DNA from 2 places in the Dictyobacter sp. Z7_2 genome. Region 2 is predicted to be linked to the other one. Evidence: a T-box and tRNA genes for the amino acid it is inferred to sense, from the RefSeq annotation. Region 2 holds a T-box; the other holds one or more tRNA genes.
The links. A T-box is a leader RNA that pairs with one kind of tRNA and senses whether it is charged. The one in region 2 lies ahead of serS (serine--tRNA ligase), so its partner is inferred to be a tRNA-Ser.

Region 1: it has a tRNA-Ser gene. The T-box ahead of serS (serine--tRNA ligase) is inferred to sense a tRNA for this amino acid. The anticodon was not compared.

Annotation. Positions count from the first base shown of each region.
Region 1 is NZ_BAAJPE010000002.1:1,046,412-1,055,376, reverse strand. Features, by position in the region: gene AC27N8_RS17920 (ABC-F family ATP-binding cassette domain-containing protein) at 1-1,258, opposite strand, end outside; gene AC27N8_RS17915 (sugar phosphate isomerase/epimerase family protein) at 1,689-2,513, opposite strand; gene serS (serine--tRNA ligase) at 2,699-3,979, shown strand; tRNA gene AC27N8_RS17905 (tRNA-Ser) at 4,095-4,177, shown strand; gene AC27N8_RS17900 (DUF4388 domain-containing protein) at 4,454-6,001, shown strand; gene AC27N8_RS17895 (sigma-54 interaction domain-containing protein) at 6,061-7,137, shown strand; gene AC27N8_RS17890 (molybdopterin molybdotransferase MoeA) at 7,180-8,412, opposite strand; tRNA gene AC27N8_RS17885 (tRNA-Glu) at 8,495-8,568, opposite strand; gene AC27N8_RS17880 (VOC family protein) at 8,704-8,965, opposite strand, start outside.
Region 2 is NZ_BAAJPE010000002.1:2,941,882-2,950,846, reverse strand. Features, by position in the region: gene AC27N8_RS25965 (hypothetical protein) at 1-844, shown strand, start outside; gene AC27N8_RS25960 (zinc ribbon domain-containing protein) at 889-2,013, shown strand; gene AC27N8_RS25955 (hypothetical protein) at 2,160-3,365, shown strand; gene AC27N8_RS25950 (hypothetical protein) at 3,645-4,208, shown strand; T-box leader at 4,257-4,488, shown strand; gene serS (serine--tRNA ligase) at 4,577-5,857, shown strand; gene AC27N8_RS25940 (hypothetical protein) at 6,065-6,502, shown strand; gene AC27N8_RS25935 (hypothetical protein) at 6,539-7,021, shown strand; gene AC27N8_RS25930 (metallophosphoesterase family protein) at 7,078-7,569, opposite strand; gene AC27N8_RS25925 (metallophosphoesterase family protein) at 7,777-8,487, shown strand; gene AC27N8_RS25920 (hypothetical protein) at 8,617-8,796, opposite strand.

The DNA.
Region 1 (8,965 bases), 1.9 Mb from region 2:
ATTCCAAAGGTGAATTGCGAGCAGGTAACGTTTCCTGTTCCTGTGAATAATAACCAGTGATTACACTTGGCCCGATTTTGATCTGCCCACTATCGTTTGGACGTAGACCTAATAAGGTCTTGAGGAGCGTGGTTTTGCCACTTCCATTGTCTCCTACGATACCGATGCGCTCTCCATGCATCACCGTCAGGTCAAAAGGTTGGCAGAGGACGCGTCCATCGATGGTGATACTGATGCTTTTGGCCTCAAGCACTTTTTTACCACTGCGTTCTGGGTCCAGCTGAACCTTCATTTTGTTTCGCGCCAGGACAGGCTTCTGTGCGAGATCTTCTTTAATCCGTGCGATACGTTTCTCCATATTGTGCATCCGCCCAGCGAATTTATCATTAAACTTGGCCCATTCGCGCAACTGCACCAGACTTGCTTCGAGGCGTTTGATCTCATCCTGCTGGAGCAGATAATGCTCATAACGCTGTTGAAGTCGCAACTGGCGCTCTTTGACATAAGCACTATAGTTACCAAAGTAGATATCGATAGCACCATCCTCTAGTTGATATATTTTCTTCACGGTTTGATCAAGCAGATGACGATCATGCGAGATGAGCACGACTGTGCCAGGATAATCCTGAATATATTGCTCAAGCCAGATTTTCGCTTCCATATCGAGATGATTATCTGGCTCGTCCAGCAGGAGAAGATCTGGGGTTTGGACGAGTATGCGCGCCAGATTCACGAGTTTTTTCTCGCCACCACTCAGCGATCCGACCTTTTGGTCATATGCCGTGGGAGGGAAGCCTAATCCGGTCAGGACAGCTTTGGCTTTGTGCTCAACCATATAGCCACCCAGAGTATCAAAGCGCTCCTGAGCCTTACCATAGGCATCCAGCACGGCATCCAAAGCATCTGAATTGCTTGTGATGCGTGGGTCTCCCATCTGCTCTTCCAAATGATGAAGCACACGCAGTTGGGTGGCAAACTCCTCTGATACCTCCTCGACAACTTCGAAGACCGTTTTTGTATGTTGCTGCGGATCGATCTCCTGAGTTAGATGTCCTATAGTCATATGGCGCTTGCGTGAAATGGTGCCGTCGGTTGGTGTATCCAGATCGGCCATCAGCTTCAGAAGGGTTGACTTCCCACAGCCGTTTTCGCCTACCAGGCCGATGCGCTCGCCGGTGAGGATTTCTAGATCGATTTGTTCAAAGACTGCATTGCCTGCATAATCTTTGCTGACTTTTGAGAATTGAACTAATAACATTGTTTCTTCCTTTTGGAATGTGCAGCATGTCTGGCCGCAGAGCTAGACATAGAGAGATAATCATGGACAGCGGTCGAGGGGAGAGGGCCTGCACATCTGCTGCATTGGGAAGAAATGGGATGATGGGAATAAGGTATGAATATGGCTGGAGAAGGAGCACAGATAAAAACTAACCTACGTCTTGCATGGAAGCTGAAGCACGTACGTTAATCCACAACATCAGCACTGCTTTCCGCCGCATAAGCAAATGTATCAGGCTTATGCGGCGCACACATGTGAGATGACTTTATAAGGATAGTGGTAAGCCAGGAACTGGGCAAATTTGTCTTGCCGATCGTGGCATATAGTTTCATTCTGCATAAACTTAATATTACTGACTCGGCGCATAAAAGTCAAGGGTAAAATTGTTTATGAGGATATTTTATTAAGCTTATTTTATGTGTTGACGAATGAAGTTGAGACTGGTATGGAGTTGTTCTACATCTATCCCCTCATTCAGGGTAATGGCTGGCGATTCGAGGCTGACGTTACCGGTGAAACCCATCTGTTTTAATTGTGCAAAAAAACGCTCGAAGTCGACATTCCCTTCGCCTGGATGAAGATAGCGGCGTTGCCCATCCACAAAAGGTTGACCAATAGAATCTTTTATATGTATATGATGGGTCCTCTGTTGATCCCAGAGCCAGGGGGTCTGAAAGACGCTATCCAGCTGGTTATAGTTGGCCAGGAATTCTGTATCTAGAGCGAAATGAGTGCGTGGTTCATGCTTCAAGGTGCGTTGGAGGTTGGTTAAGGGATCAAAATGTCGACCAGGAATACTCTCAAGTGCTAGTTCTACTCCATAGTGTTGTGCCAGATCGTAACAGGCTTGCTGCATTGAAAGATTATTATCTAGATTATCGTCTAATTCGGGCCAATTCCAGAAATGCAGAACAAGTAGTTTGCTTCCTAATAGCTTTGCCATCTTGCAATTCTCTTCCAGAAGGTCGACTCCTTGTTGCCGCGCTGCAGGATCGGGCTGACCAAGTGCTGTCCCAATGTTTTTTTCCGTATGCATCGCCGGGAAGCGTAGCTCGGTGCGCAGTAGTTCAGCGGCGATCTGCTCGATTTGTCCGTACCAGGTAGGATAAAACATAATCTCCAGGCCATCAACCTCTAAAAGTGGTCCGTATTTAATGATGGCTTGGTGCCCTGTGAGATCGGGGTGGCGACTGAAGACACCTGTTGAGCAAAGTAATTGTATTGGTTGGCTCATGCCGAATGCTATCTCCTCACGCAATCTTTTTGGTTGCTGATAACTCTACTATTTATAATCCTACTATTGTATGCGCCAGGAGTTGAGGAAAGCAAACAAGGGCTTATGTAACTGACGAGTAAGTAGCTACCATTGAGTACCAGAAACCGGTTAACTATCTATTCCTATGCTATACTGAGAAGGATATGTTGGGTTTAGATTTTATTTGCCAGCATCATGATATTGTTCGTGATGCGCTACAAAAGCGTTGTGAAGCGCGTGATAGCGAGATCGATGAGATACTACTATTATCTGAACAGCGTCGCGAAGTTTTAGCCCGGCGAGATAACGTATATGCCGCGTTAAAAAGCCAGAAAGAGGCAATACGTTCCGTCCCGCTAACTCAGCGTCGTGTTGCAAATGAGCAAATTAAAGCTCAGCACGACGAAATTCGCGAGCTGGAGTTGCAGATAACAGATCTCGAGACACGTCTTCAGTTTTTGTTGCTTCTTTTGCCGAACATCCCACATACGAGTGTTCCAGTGGTGGATACGACAGCCTCTCCAGATGAGATAGTTCTCCATTGGGGAGAGTCCGCTCACTTACCTTTCGAGCCGCAGGCCCATTGGGATCTAGGTACGCATCTTGGTATTCTGGATGCCGAGATGGGTGTTCGGATTGCTGGTAGTCGTTTTGTCTTGCTCAAGGGAATGGGAGCGCGTCTGGAGCGCGCTTTGATCTCTTTTATGCTGGATGTGCATACTGGCGAGCATGGCTATACAGAGATCTTACCCCCACAATTAGTGAAGCGCTCAGTGATGATAGGTGCCGGTCAGTTGCCCAAATTCGCTGATCAAGTCTATGGTTGTGGCGAAGATGAACTTTATCTGAATCCTACGGCGGAGGTTCCACTCATTGGCATGCATAGTGATGCGATCTTGTCGCGTGATATTTTACCTCTGCGCTATGTCGCCTGGACAACTGCGTTTCGTCGCGAAGCTGGTTCAGCCTCACATCAGACGCGAGGATTATTGCGTTTGCATCAATTTAACAAAGTTGAACTTTTTCAATATACCGAGCCTCAGAATTCCTATATTGAATTAGCTCATATGTTGCAACATGCAGAGGAGATCCTGCAACTGCTCGAGTTAGCTTATCGTGTTGTGACTTTAAATAGCGCCCATTTGCCCTTTGCGTCTGCTAAAACTCTCGATATTGAGGTCTGGATGCCGGCGATGAAGGATTATATAGAGATCTCCTCGGTAAGTAATTGCGAAGGATTCCAGGCGCGCCGGGCAAATATTCGCTATCGCAGCGGTCGTACAAAACGAGCGAGACACGTTCATACGCTGAATGCTTCTGGATTAGCTGTAGGTCGGACGATGGCGGCTATTCTGGAAAATTATCAGCAGGCGGATGGGTCGGTTATAGTACCAAAAGTATTGCGCCCTTACGTAGGCACATCCATTCTTTTAGCGTCTGCGTAGTAGAAATAAAGGGAAAAAAAGACTAGCACGAAGGGACGAAAACCAGATTTACGAATATTTGTGAAATTGGTATAAAACCCTTCACAAGTTGGCACAAGTATGGTATATTATCTGCGGAAGGATGGCAGAGTGGTCTATTGCGGCTGTCTTGAAAACAGCTGAGTGAGAGCTCCGGGGGTTCGAATCCCTCTCCTTCCGTACTAGAGCAGATAATGTACGTCTGCTCTAGATTTGTCTTATCTGCTTCTGCCTCACCTGTGCCGAGGAACTATAATCATTTTAACTGGCAGCGATAGTTAGTGTTGGAAGTTGTGCCAATTTGCTTCCGACTCTATGCATACACAAGATAGTATATGAATGATGAAAAAGTAGTCGTTGACTTTCGTGAAAATAAGTGTATGGATTCTACTAGTGCAACGGTGAAAGGAACATATGCTACATGGAAGCCATTTTCTGGACGGACGGTGAAGTACTGTGTCACTGATAGGTACATTAGAGCAGTTTAAATTAGCAGAAGTGTTGCAGCGTCTTGAGCGTCATGCAAAGACTGGTCTCCTTATAATTCAAAAGAGTTCCCAATGGGTTGAATTCTATATCAGTGACGGCCACCTGCTTTGTATTGGACCCTTGCGTACTCAGGCAACACTCGGTGAGCGTTTAGTTCAGGATGGAGTTATCCCACAAGGCGCTCTGCAAGAAACGTTACTTGTATTAGGTCCTCAGGCAAATGAATCTCAGACAGCTCGCAAGTTGATAGAATCGCGTTATGCGAGTCGCGAGGCGTTACGGGCCTGGACTATCAGGAATACCACGAAGGCGCTGAAGGTTCTCTTGCTTTGGGATTCAGGCGATATTTATTTTGACGAGGGGACTCTGCCGCCAAATGATCGCTTATTGGTCTCGATGTCTATTTCGTCGTTAATTGAAGATGCCAAACCTGTTATTGCTCCCACCCCAGAAGTAGCCAAGCCTAAAACCGTTCCCCTGCCATCGTCTTACTCGCCAATCAATCCGCCAGCGCCATCTATCTACTCACCGATGACGCCAGCGACGCCAGCAGTACCGATATCGTTGGCTCAGACGCCTCCGCCGCAGTCCACGCCGCGGACGCCAAGCACTCCCTCACCTGATGTCGCACGTGTTCCTACACTGATGAGTGCTTCGCAATTTCTCGATGATTCCGCGTTTGCTGCATCCTCGTTTGCCACATCTTTTCCAGCGCCAGAGTCATTTTCGCCTGCTGCCACTCCTGCGATCTCTGAAGAGTCTGCTTTTGACTCGCAGATGGACACCCCTTCATTTGCTGATGTTGGAGCAATGTTCTCTGATGATGGTCCCAGGCAGACCGATTCTGGTTTTGCCTCTTTGTTTGGAGAATCTGATACAAACAACGGTGTTTTTCAACCCGTCCCGGTAACTAATCCTGTGCCTCCGCGTCGTATTGACACATCCTTTATGTCGCCTGATATGGTATTGTTGCCAAAAGATCTATCCGCCTACCGTGCTCAAAATCCACAAGTGCAGATTACGCCTGATCAATGGTGCGTCTTAACGCATGTTGACGGTAGAACCTCCTTGCTCTCTATTTGCCAGGACCTGGGGACTACTCCCGATATTGTTTGTCCGGTGGTTGGTGAGCTGATCGCTGAAGAATTGATCTCTATTACGATGCCCACTGATAATATGCAACCTGATCTGGCACCTGTTTCGGGTGAACTGGTGGCTACCGGTTTAAGCAATGGCTACGTCGCACCAGGATATGCTTCTGCTTCAGTCTCACCCTGGTCCGCCTCATTGCCTGCTATGCAGCAGCCCGAGATGAATCCATCTGCGTTCGTTGGACAAGTAGAGGTCAATGGCGTGGTGACGGAGTCTCAATGGGGGAATGGTGGGAATGGGGCAAAATTTGTGCCCGGACGCGGTTGGATTGCTAGCCCGCAGCCGATGCAACCATTGCAATCCAGCGGACCACTAGCCTCTCCGAGCGGCATATACAATATTCCACTGGGCAATGATTACTAGTTTGTGCCAATCTGACGATGTAGTGCTCTGATTGCGTAGGATATGTGGAGGAGGTTGTGGTGTTACAACCAGAAAAGAGCATACCTGCTCGATCTGTAGAACTGGCTGAGTCTGATGATGCGATTTCAGGTATGATTGTTGGGAAGAGTCCGGTCATCCAGAAGATTATTACTTCAGTTCGTCAGGTGGCGTCATATCCGAAGGCCCGCATCTTGATCCAGGGGGATAGCGGCACCGGGAAAGATGTCGTGGCACGTGCGATTCATGAAGCGGGCCGTCATTCCTCGTCGCCTGGTCTATTTATTCCCATCAATTGCGCAGCAATTCCGGAAGCGCTGATGGAGACCGAACTATTTGGTGTGGAAGCGGGCGCTTATACTGATGCCAAGGTTGCTCGTGATGGCCTGCTGGCCCGTGCCCATCGTGGTACGCTCTTCCTGGATGAAATTGGTTCAATGCCTCTTGCCTTACAAACTAAATTATTGCGCTTTCTCGAGACGTGGAGTTTTCGGCGCGTGGGCGGGGTGAAAGAGGTTCATGTGCAGCTGCGTGTCATTGCAGCTACCAACGTAGACTTGCAGACGGCAGTTATACAAAAGAAATTTCGCGACGATTTGTTTTATCGCCTCAAGGTTGTGACATTTTTTATGCCTCCTTTACATGAGCATCCCGAAGACATTCCTCTGCTGATTGAGCATTTTTTGCAGCGTGAAAGCAAGCAACACGGGGTCCCTTTGAGTATTAGTGCTGCCGCATCAGATCTTTTGTTGCATTATGCCTGGCCTGGCAATATTCGAGAATTGCAACATGCGATAGAGTTGGGGGGGATTCTCTGTCACGATCATGTCATTCAGGCCGAAGATTTGTTGAGTGTTGTCTCTCCTCCTCAGATGCATACGGGGGCTCAGGTTCCTGATCTCCTTCAGAAACTTTCACTACCCGCCACAGGGATCGATTTGCCGGCATTTTTGAGCGGCATTGAATACGCTTTTATTCAAGAAGCTTTGAAACGTTGTGGGTATAATCAGGTGCATGCTGCTGCGCTGTTAGGCATTTCACGTGACAAGTTACGTTATCGCCTGGCAGAGAAAAATCGTCGTCAATCGGCGCAGGCACAGTCAGAAACGCATGATTGATACGGTCTCTTCTCGTGCCGGCGCTACAGAGGACCTCCTTGCTCAGTTGGTTGTCGCTACCTCGGGCCACTCAAGCATCATGGCTTTCAGCGTATCACCTGCATGTGGGCTGCTGCCCCCTTCAGGGATAATCACAAATGCGTTTGTATGTAAAAGAGAGGTCATGATATGCGAATCCTGTTTTCCTGTGACGTGAGCCACAAAGCCTCCATCTTGCCATTCGACATATGCACGCATATAGTGACGCCTCATCGCTTTATCGTGTATATCCTCTTGGAGAGTGATCTCGATTTGAGGTTTAAATAGCAGCTGATGCCCCTGTAGTTTTCGAATCAGCGGGCGTGTAAAGATCTCAAAGGTCACGGCGCTGGAGACTGGATTGCCAGGCAGTCCAATCAAAGGGATATCTCCAATGTGACCAAAAGCCACTGGTTTTCCTGGTTTCATGTTGATACGCCAGAAATTGATCTCTCCCTGTTCCGCCATGATGTTCTTGACCAGATCGAAATCGCCTACTGAGACGCCTCCAGAGGTAATAATGAGATCAAAGGTCATCGCCTCCGCAAATTTTTCGCGCAAGCTTTCGACCGTATCGCGAGCAACGCCCAGGCGATATGGTTCAGCACCAGCGCGTCGGACCGCAGCTTCTAAGAGATAACTGTTACTGTTGCGTATCTTGCCGGGCTGGAGCGGTTGATCAATATCGACAATTTCGTCGCCGGTTCCCAGAATAGCGACGCGAGCCCGAGGTATCACTGTGACCTCGGACCAGCCAAGGGTTGCCAGGACGCCAATCTCCCACGGACCAAGCTCTATGCCTGACTCTAAAATCTTCTGTCCTCGCCGCATATCTTCTCCGGCTGGACGAATATTATTGCCGGGTTGAACCCCCTGGAGGATTTCTACCCAGGAGCTTTCTGGCCCATCATTGCGTGTCAATTCTACCTGAATGATGGCGTCGGCTCCCGGAGGCACTGGAGCACCTGTCATTATGCGCATCGCCGTTCCGGCTTCAACGCGGTGATCTGCCACATAGCCAGCGGCCACGCCTCCGGTCACGCGTAGGCGCGGTGGTTGATTGGTACCAGAGACGCTGTCCTGGCTTAACAGGGCAAAGCCATCCATTGCTGAATTGTCGAATGGTGGTATATCTTCCTGGGCGCTGATCTCTTCGGCCAGGATTAATCCTTGAGCCTCTGAGAGGGGAACTTTGATTGCCGGTAGTGCTGTAATTTGGGATAGGATCTGTTCGAGGGCTTCTTCAACGCTGATCATAGATAACCTCCCCTGACATAAAACAGAGAAGCCTGGCTCACTTAAAATATTCATGTGATGCCAGGCTTCTCTTAAATAAAACTACCTCGTACGGGATTCGAACCCGTGATCTCCGCCTTGAAAGGGCGGCGTCCTAGGCCGCTAGACGAACGAGGCACATACTGTTGTTGCTTTCGCTTCAACCTAGAGTATTGTATCGTACGACGAAGCCTTTGTCAAGCATCCATTTTTGCTTTTTCGCTCTCCCCGAGCCGATTATGCAGTGCTAAACGCTACATAGCGTGTATCTTTTTATTGCTCACTATAGTCAGCCAGGATGGTTGTCAATTCGAGATGATTGCCTGCTGGATCTACTAAGAAGAAGCGTGGACGATGTGGTATTTCATCTGCCTCAATCAACTCATAACCTGCTTGCTGCAATTTGCTGCGATAAGCATCCACATCATCGACCTCAAGGCAGAAATGGCGGGCCTCTTCAGGGCGCTGTAGATAGGTATCAGGGACAAAGTGGAGCTCCATTTCACCCTCTCCGGCTGCAAACCAGACGAGACCA
Region 2 (8,965 bases):
AGCTCAAATAACAAGCTCTCGCCACAAAAAACGGAACAGGCCACGTATGACGGTGCGCCTGGCAAGCATACTGATAGTGCTCCTCATCTTGATTGTGGCTGGCGGCAGTATCGGCTACAGCAGATTTTATCAACCATATGCGCAGAGCCTGGAGCGCACGATCGCTAGAGATGCTCAAATAGAAAAAACGGCTCTGGTGAAAGTGACACAAACAGCTCAGGTGGTGGCGACAATGACGTTCCAGACACATGCAACGGCCACGATAGTCGCGCATCTTCAGCATAGCTACAATGAAATGACTAAAACTACTCCCACGATCAGCGACGAACTTCACGCTCCCGATACGAACAATTGGGAGACCGGTTCCGGTTGCTCATTTACACATTCCACTTATACAGCGAGCGTGCGCGAGAAGGGCTTCTTCTTGCCTTGTCTGGCGAAAGGTATTCACGTCAACAACTTTGTCTATCAGGTGGATATGGATATCCTGAGCGGCGACGCCGGTGGGATCATTGTACGAGCCAGTCAGAAGAACACACAGTCTTACATCTTTGTGGTGGGACAGGATAGTAGTTACAGCCTCTATTACTATTCGGGCAACGCACAGAAAGCTGCTCAGCCTCTGACAGATGGCTATAGCGACCTGATCAAAACAGGCTACAACCATGTAAATACGCTCGGAGTGCTGGCCAGTGGTAGCTCACTCGATTTTTATATCAACCAAAAATACGTCACGAGCATCGCCGATGCCACAATGACTACAGGACAGATTGGCCTGCTTGCCAATAACTATAAGAGCTCAACAGAAGTTACCTACACGCATGCCAAAATATGGAAGCTATAAGCTGATGATGTGATAGTGGCGACAAGTGGTAAGAGGAGTCGGAGATGCAACCTTGCAAACATTGTGGAAGACAGCTTTCACCAGGCATGACGGTCTGTCCCAGTTGTGGACAAAGCATTCCTCCGATTCTGGAGACACATCCTAGCTATCAGACCTCCGCCACTGGCTCGACACAGATACCCGCCTATAGGCGCATTACGAGAAATCTTACGAACGCAGGCACACAACCTACGCTGAAACGCTCCCTTATGATTGCGACAGCGACGCCGGCTCACGCAAGAGTGCTCAAACGACACAAGATCTGGTCATCGATTATCATCATAGCGATCCTGGTTTTAACGCTCCTGCTGCTGATCAGTATGGCAGGGATGTTCTACTATACAGAGATTTCACATCCTACGCAGTCGCGAGCCCAATCAACTACCACAGCATACATGATGCAGAGAGCCAATACCCATAATACAGCCGTTGCTCGGATCAATAGCACACGGTCAGCTCTGACACAGAGCAAGGCGACAACACAAGCTGCTGCACAGAGCACAGCACAGTCACAAAAGAATACAGCACAAGCACAAGCAACATCAACCATCCTCCAGAACCTTTACACACGCAGCACCAGCGGACATCCTATCCTGGACACATCTCTGTACTACAACACCGGTGCCAAATGGGATATCTATCCAACCAAAGACGGAGGCGGCTGCGCATTTAATGAAAACGCGCTTCACAGTCGAGCCTATCAGACCAATTACTACTCTCCCTGCATCGCGCACGCCACACGCTTCCACAATTTTGCGCTGGAGATAAATATGAAGATCATTAAAGGCGATGAAGGCGGAATTATCTTCCGCGCCAGTGCTCACGATCAGAACTTCTATAGCTTTCGCATCCGCAGCGACGGCACCTATGGCTTGATCCTGACCCAAAGCGATGGGCATACAACTCCGCTGATATACGATCAAAGCAACCTGATCAAAACAGGCACCGGTCAGACAAATATTGTGACGATTATTGCCCGTGATAATATCTTTTATCTCTACATGAATAAGCACTATGTAGGCAGTGCTAGCGATAACACCTATAGCGCTGGCTCAATTGGCATCATGGCCGTCGACAGAAAAAATCATACCGACGTCGCCTTCAACAATCTGCGCGTCTGGAAGTTATAATCCAGACTTCATAGACCTCCCCAGCAGGAATCTCTGCCAGCAGGGTCCTAAATAATTTCGCCATTTGTCGCTTTATCTGCAAGCCGGGCATTTTTATGTTATTCTATCTACTGATTTAAAAGTTCTTGCGGGAGACAGAAAATAATATGGTCAAAAAAGAGTTAAATTACACCCAATCAAATAAGGATACTCTGGCTGATGCTCCAACTGAACAGTTAGAAGTAGATACTCTGGCCGATGCTCCGACCGAGCAGGTAAATGCAGATCTCCTGGCTGACGCTCCAACCGAGCAGATAAACGCAGATCTCCTGGCTGACGCTCCAACCGAGAAGTTGGCAGTGGATACGCTAGCTGACGCTCCAACTGAACAGTTAGCCAAAGAGGCCACGATAAAACAGATAGCAGCCAGTTCAACTCGACCATCCTGGCCTCCTCCTCCGCGTCCGAGAAAACGTCGCTCGGCCATTAAAACAACCAGCCTGATCCTGGCAGCAATCCTGGCGATCGTACTTGTACTGGGAGCGATTAGCCTCTTGCTCATCAAGACGACAACGAATTATCGCTCATCGATCCGTCACGTAGCTACAGCACAGGTCCAGCAAACGATCAGCGTACAGAATACAGGACAGGCACAGGTACAAGGAACAGCTCAATACATCAACAAAGCGCAAGGCCAGATCGAAGCCACAGCCACCACGCAAGCCATGCAAACGGCTCAGGCCACGCAATCCATTAACGACGCCACAGCCACGGCCCAGGCCAGCACATCGCAATATCAGGCCCTGACCACTAATACTCCGAGCATCGACGATCCTCTCACAGACAACACCAGCACCAATCGCTGGGATACCGGCGGCGCCGATACACATACAGGCTGCGCATTCACTAACAGTATGTATCATGCGCTGGAAGAACAGCAGACGTATTTCCAACCGTGCATCGCGCAGGCTACCAATGTCTCCAATTTTGCCTATCAGGCCAATGTGACCATCCTCAAGGGCGACGAGGGACAAGCCGGACTGCTTTTCCGCGTTGGGAATGGTGCAACAAACTATTATTTTTTTCACGTAGGCACTGATGGCTCATATGCACTCGATCTCTATAACGGAGCGAATCAAGCCTCCACGCTCCTTCAGGGGAGAAGCGCAGCGATCAACGTCGGAGTCAATCAGATGAATCAGCTGATGGTGATGGCCGACCAGACAACTATCACGATCCTCGTCAACAGTACCTATCTCGGAGCCATCGGCGATAGCACATTAACAGCAGGTCAGATAGGAGTTGGCGTCATTGATAACAATACACCGATCGACGCCACATTCGCGAATGTGCAGGTATGGAAACTCCGATAAAGCAGGTCCGCTAAAAAGTCATTCAGGAAGGTCAACATTCATTGAAATGTCATCCTTTCCGGTTCACTAAAAATGTCAGTCATGTCGAACATTCCAACTGACAAGCATAAAAGAAGTCTATCCCTTGTAAGAGATAGACTTCTTTTAGACTTTTTATTATCGATACATATTGAAAATTACCTGTATATCAGGTATAGTAAAAAGAAACGGCATGAGAGAGGTGATACACATGGATATTCAACATGCAATGGCACGACTCCATCTCCCTTTTTAAAGTATATGCTAAAGACATCAAAAGAACAATCCTGGCAAGAATTAATAACGCAATTTTCACGTGTTGTGGATAAAGTTGGGCGTACTATCGACGAGGGTATCCTGGAAACGGTTATTGTGCTCAACGCCTTGGGCATCCCTACGTCATCGTCATGTGAGGGGCATCTTGATCATGGGCATGCATATCCCTGGGTCCAGATTTCATCTCCAGATGCGGCTATGCTTGAAAGCCAGGCAAATGCAAAATTACATGAGGCGCAACATTCGCCAGATCACTATCGTGCATTGATGAAAGAAGCCGATAGCATTACAAATGATTGCAAGCGCCTTCATCAATCCTATGTTCCAGATCTGTTTGCGCTTCTTGAGCGATTTTATCAGGCGCACTCGATGGTCTATGATCGTCATCTTGTGCTAGATAATCGACTGTGGACAGGCCGTATCTTGCTCCAAAGCCAAGGGGCTGACTATCAAGAGTTTTCATCAGTGAAGGCTCAAAAGCTTATTGAGTACCAGGAAGAAATGCAAGCCTTTACCCGATTTTTGAAAGCCAGCTACTTCAGGGATTGACAAATGCTAGAGGCACTGTTATGCTGAAATACAGATCAGATAGAATATAGCCTGGCTATGAATGGGATAAGTATCTCTTGTCATCAGCGTACAGAGAGCTGCGGGACGGTGCAACGCAGTACGCGCAAGAGAGAAATCCACCCTGGAGCCTACGCGTGAAGCGTCAACGGTTGCCTCCGTTAGCGGGTATAAAGAGTTCCAAGCTGCTCTCGTAGAGAAAAGTATTGGAAAAAGTAAGGTGGTACCACGATTCCACGCATCCTGCGTCGTCGTCCTTGAATGAAGGACACGGCGTTTTTTTATGGCATAAAGAGTTTTTTTCAATCCCAGCAGGAAGACACAGAAAAAAAGAAGAGGAGAAAAAACACATGCTTGATCTGGCATTTATTCGCAATAATCCAGGCGTGGTCAAAGAGGCCGCACGCGTAAAAAATAACTCGATCGATATCGATGCCCTACTGGCTCTGGATCAGCAGGTCGTTGCGCTACAGCACGAGGTGGAGGAGACACGCGCCAGACAGAATCAGCTCTCGAAAGGCATCCAGCAGGCCGCCAAAGAAAAGAATGTCGAGCTGCGCACCAATCTCATCGCCGAAGGCAAAAAGATGGCCGACGAGATTAAAGCCAAGGAGCCAGCACTCAATCAGTTGATCGAAGAACGTTATCAACTGCTCTTACTCGTACCGAACATCCCCGATCCAAGCGCTCCGATCGGCAAAGACGACAGCGAGAACGTGCCGTTTAAGTATTGGGGCGACAAACCCAAATTCGACTTCGAGGCTCTCGATCACTACGACCTGATGCTCAAGCATAATCTGGTAGACATCGAACGCGCCGTCAAAGTCGCTGGATCGAGAAGCTATATCCTGCGCGGCGATGCCGCACGCATGGAGCTGGCTCTGGTCAATTTCGCCATGGACAAAATGGCACGCAAAGGCTTTACACCGTTGATCGTTCCCGCTATGGCTCGCGACTTCTGCTTCGTCGGCAATGGACAGTTTCCCAAAGGTCGCGATCAAGTCTACGAAATCAAGGATCAGGATCTGTTTCTGGTCGGCACAGCCGAAGTCTCGATCACCGGTATGTACAAGGATGAGATCCTCAAAGCCAGCGAGCTGCCGATGAAGTTCGTTGGCTATAGTCCCGCGTTCCGCCAGGAGGCTGGCACGTATGGCAAGGATACACGTGGCGTCTTCCGTATCCATCAATTCAGCAAAGTCGAGCAGTATATCATCAGCAAAGCCGACCACGACGAGTCGGTCTACTGGTTCGAGCAACTCTTGCAGAACGCCGAAGAACTGATCCAGGCACTCGAGCTCCCCTATCGAGTCGTCAACGTCTGCACAGGCGACATGGGCGACGGCAAGGTCGGGATGTATGATATCGAATGTTGGGTCCCCGGCGAGAATCGCTATCGCGAAACCCATTCGTGCTCGTACCTGCACGATTGGCAGGCTCGACGCGCCAATATTCGCTACCGCGACGAAGATGGCAAAGTCAAATTTGTCCACACACTCAACAACACCGCCATCGCCTCGCCACGCATCTTGATTCCGCTATTGGAAACGCATCAGCAAGCCGACGGCAGCATTCGCATCCCCGAAGCCCTGCGTCCATTTATGGGCGGACAGGAATATATTGGTCGTTAGTATGCCAGCTGGCTCGGTTATGATTGTGATCGAGCCAGCACACCCTCTCGTTTCTGCACTAAATATATTCCCGCTTCCTTTTTTATGTCAGTGAAAAGGAGTCAACGATGGACAGCCAACAGATCACACAAAACCTGGGTTTCCTTAATGAGAAGCTAAAAGAGGAAAAATATTCATGGCCAACTGCTTCTGCTGGGAGGTGCACTTATGGTTACTCAGGTAAGAAATCGAGATGCTACTGAGGACATTGATGTGTCAATCATTGCATCAAACTCTAAGATATATTCGTCAGTTCTCAACGCAATCGCAGCGACAGCGAAAGAAAAGAGCTTACCAAATCAATGGCTCAATGATGATGTTAGCATTATTACTGATCAAGTAGGGCGACCTCGACAGTTAAAGCCATGGTTACAACTTTCCCATCTCACAATATATGTGCCAGATTTGAATTATATGATGGCGTTAAAGGTTTTCTCCGGCAGAGCTCAGGATTATAGAGACATCCAGGCCCTGGCACCGATCCTAAAATTGTCGACTCAACAGCAATGCTGGAAGGTTGTAAACTCTTATATACCACAACATTTACAAGATCAGTCAGCACGTCTGCGTATGAAAAATGCAATTGAGTACTGTTTTAAAGTATAATAGTAGGAGAAGATGTTCATATGCATGGAGAACGCCATGAAATCGCCACTTCCTTATAACATTCATCCCATTAAACAAGTTTTAGAAAGTATCAGCCAGGATAATAATGATGATCCATGGATTGCAATTGGGAACTTTTTACACGATTGGTGGAGTTATGCAAAAGATCATCGGCACGAGTTGATCACGGAGCCTCCTACGGAGCATGACATCCAAATGCAGCCGCGATGGGCTGCATTCTGTGCTGCAACTGTAGAGGAATTATGCATCCGAACATCATTCCCTTGTCCGAAATGGGTCAATCAGGACGTCTACTTCCTCAAAGAGCCCTGGATTCTTCCTTCTGCCGCTAACCAGCCCGATATGCAAGCATTGGCACCTTTTCAGCGCCGAAACATTTATGTGGGAAGAAATGTGCTAGACAATAAATATGAATTGAAAGACAAATATCCCCTCCAAGCCTCAAAGTTTACTCCGTGGTCAGAACAAGAGGTCCAGCGCTTAATTAAGGGTGCGTAATTTTCAGCCATATAACCTTGTCCCAAAAAGGGGATATTAAAGAAATATCCCCTTTTTCACAAAGGTATAATCTCTCCTTGTACAGACTGCTCTTCGTCGTCGATGACAAGGCATCCAATGCTGCATGTGGGCTGCCGTCGGCGATCGGTGGCGCTGCCAGGATTGAAGAGGAGTTGTCCATCATGCTCCTGATTGTAAGGATTGTGGCTGTGACCAAAGATCACGATGCGCGCCGTGGGAAATTCGCGTCGTGCGGTCTGAGGATAATGACGAGCTTCGCCGAGAATATGGACAATGCCGATTCTACAGCCGCCGACCTGTATCTCTTTCTTGATCGGTAGCGTGGCGATCACTTCATCTTGCTCGACGTTGCCCTGGACGGCTACGACCGGCGCGAGAGTCTCCAGTTGGGTCACGACTGAGAGAACAGATAAGTCTCCTGCATGGATAATCAGCTCGACGTCGGCAAAATGCTCCCAGACAGCCTCCGGGATGCTTTTGAATCTGGGCAGATGGGTATCCGATATGACTCCGATTCGATGTTGCATCTTTGTTTCCTCCAGCATTTTGAGATATATTAGAGATGGTATCTATCCACGTCGGCCAATCTAGATTAATCCTAAGCTAAAGCTGAATCATAGCCGCTTCACTCAGAGCATTGAAGACCTTGACTGGATGAGTTGTACCAATTTAATGAGTTACACCAATTTAGAGAGGAGAGGCATTTAAAATAATGTCTCAAATCAGGATATCACATGCGTATTGCAATCCTATCTGATATACACGGCAATCAGATTGCACTCGATGCCGTCCTTGAAGACCTCACCCAACAAGCATCGATTGATCAGATCGTTATCGCCGGGGATCTCTGCCTGAATGGTCCCCGTCCCAAAGAAGTTTTAGAAACGCTCCAAAGCCTGCGCTGTCCCGTGATTCAGGGAAACACTGATCTGGATATCGTCAATCAGACGTCCAAAAAGGGTCCCAAAAAGCAGAGCGTGATCGTCTGGACACGCGAGCAGATCGGCGTTGATGGCATTGATTATCTGGCATCATTACCCTTTTACCATCTTGTCTCAAACCCGCAGGGAAAGGATCTATTGGTAGTGCATGCCAATCCACTCAACCAGGATGAAGCCATCTTTCCCACCACTACCGATAGCAGAATCGAAGAGATGTGCCAGGAGTTGCCTCCAACCATTAGTACATTGGCATTTGGACATTATCATGTGGCCTATGTGCGACAATGGCGAAAGTTGTTACTGGTGGATGTCGGAAGTTGTGGTCTGCCCCGAGATGGCGATATACGTGCCTCGTATGCTATCCTGAGCTGGCAGAACAACAATTGGCAGGTTGAACATCGCCGCATCCCTTATGATATCAAAGCGGTCGTCAAACAGATTAGACAGTATGAGATGCCAACAGCAGATAGGCGTATCAAAATTCTGACATCGGCTAAATATTGATGCTTTGTTGAGTAGGATGTATACAGCAATGACCGGAACTACTTCACTGGATGGAAGCAGGCTCCGGTCATCATAACTCAGCATAAATTTTATAAAAAGAAAATGATAGCTGAACATGCACTAAAAAAATTAAAAAACGCTCTCATCATTTGATGCAATATAGCTTAAACAGCTGGCTAGAGTTAACGCAGTCATATCGGGTTCTCCATCTTCGTCGAGAGCGTCCTCGCCCAAATAGATCGCCGCATCACCAACATCAACCAACTCTAAATCCTCAATAATTGCACGCAATTCACCTGTTGTTGCCATCGTACAACCCCCGGTCATATAATTCCGTATGAAATGTATTCACTTCCACCCATCCAGGCATTCGTCAACCAGTATATATGCCTGCTCTCTTCCCAGACAGTCAATGTGAATCGAACGTAAGCAGAAAAAGAAGAAATTTTCCCTGCAATTATTCATACGTTCCATTTTC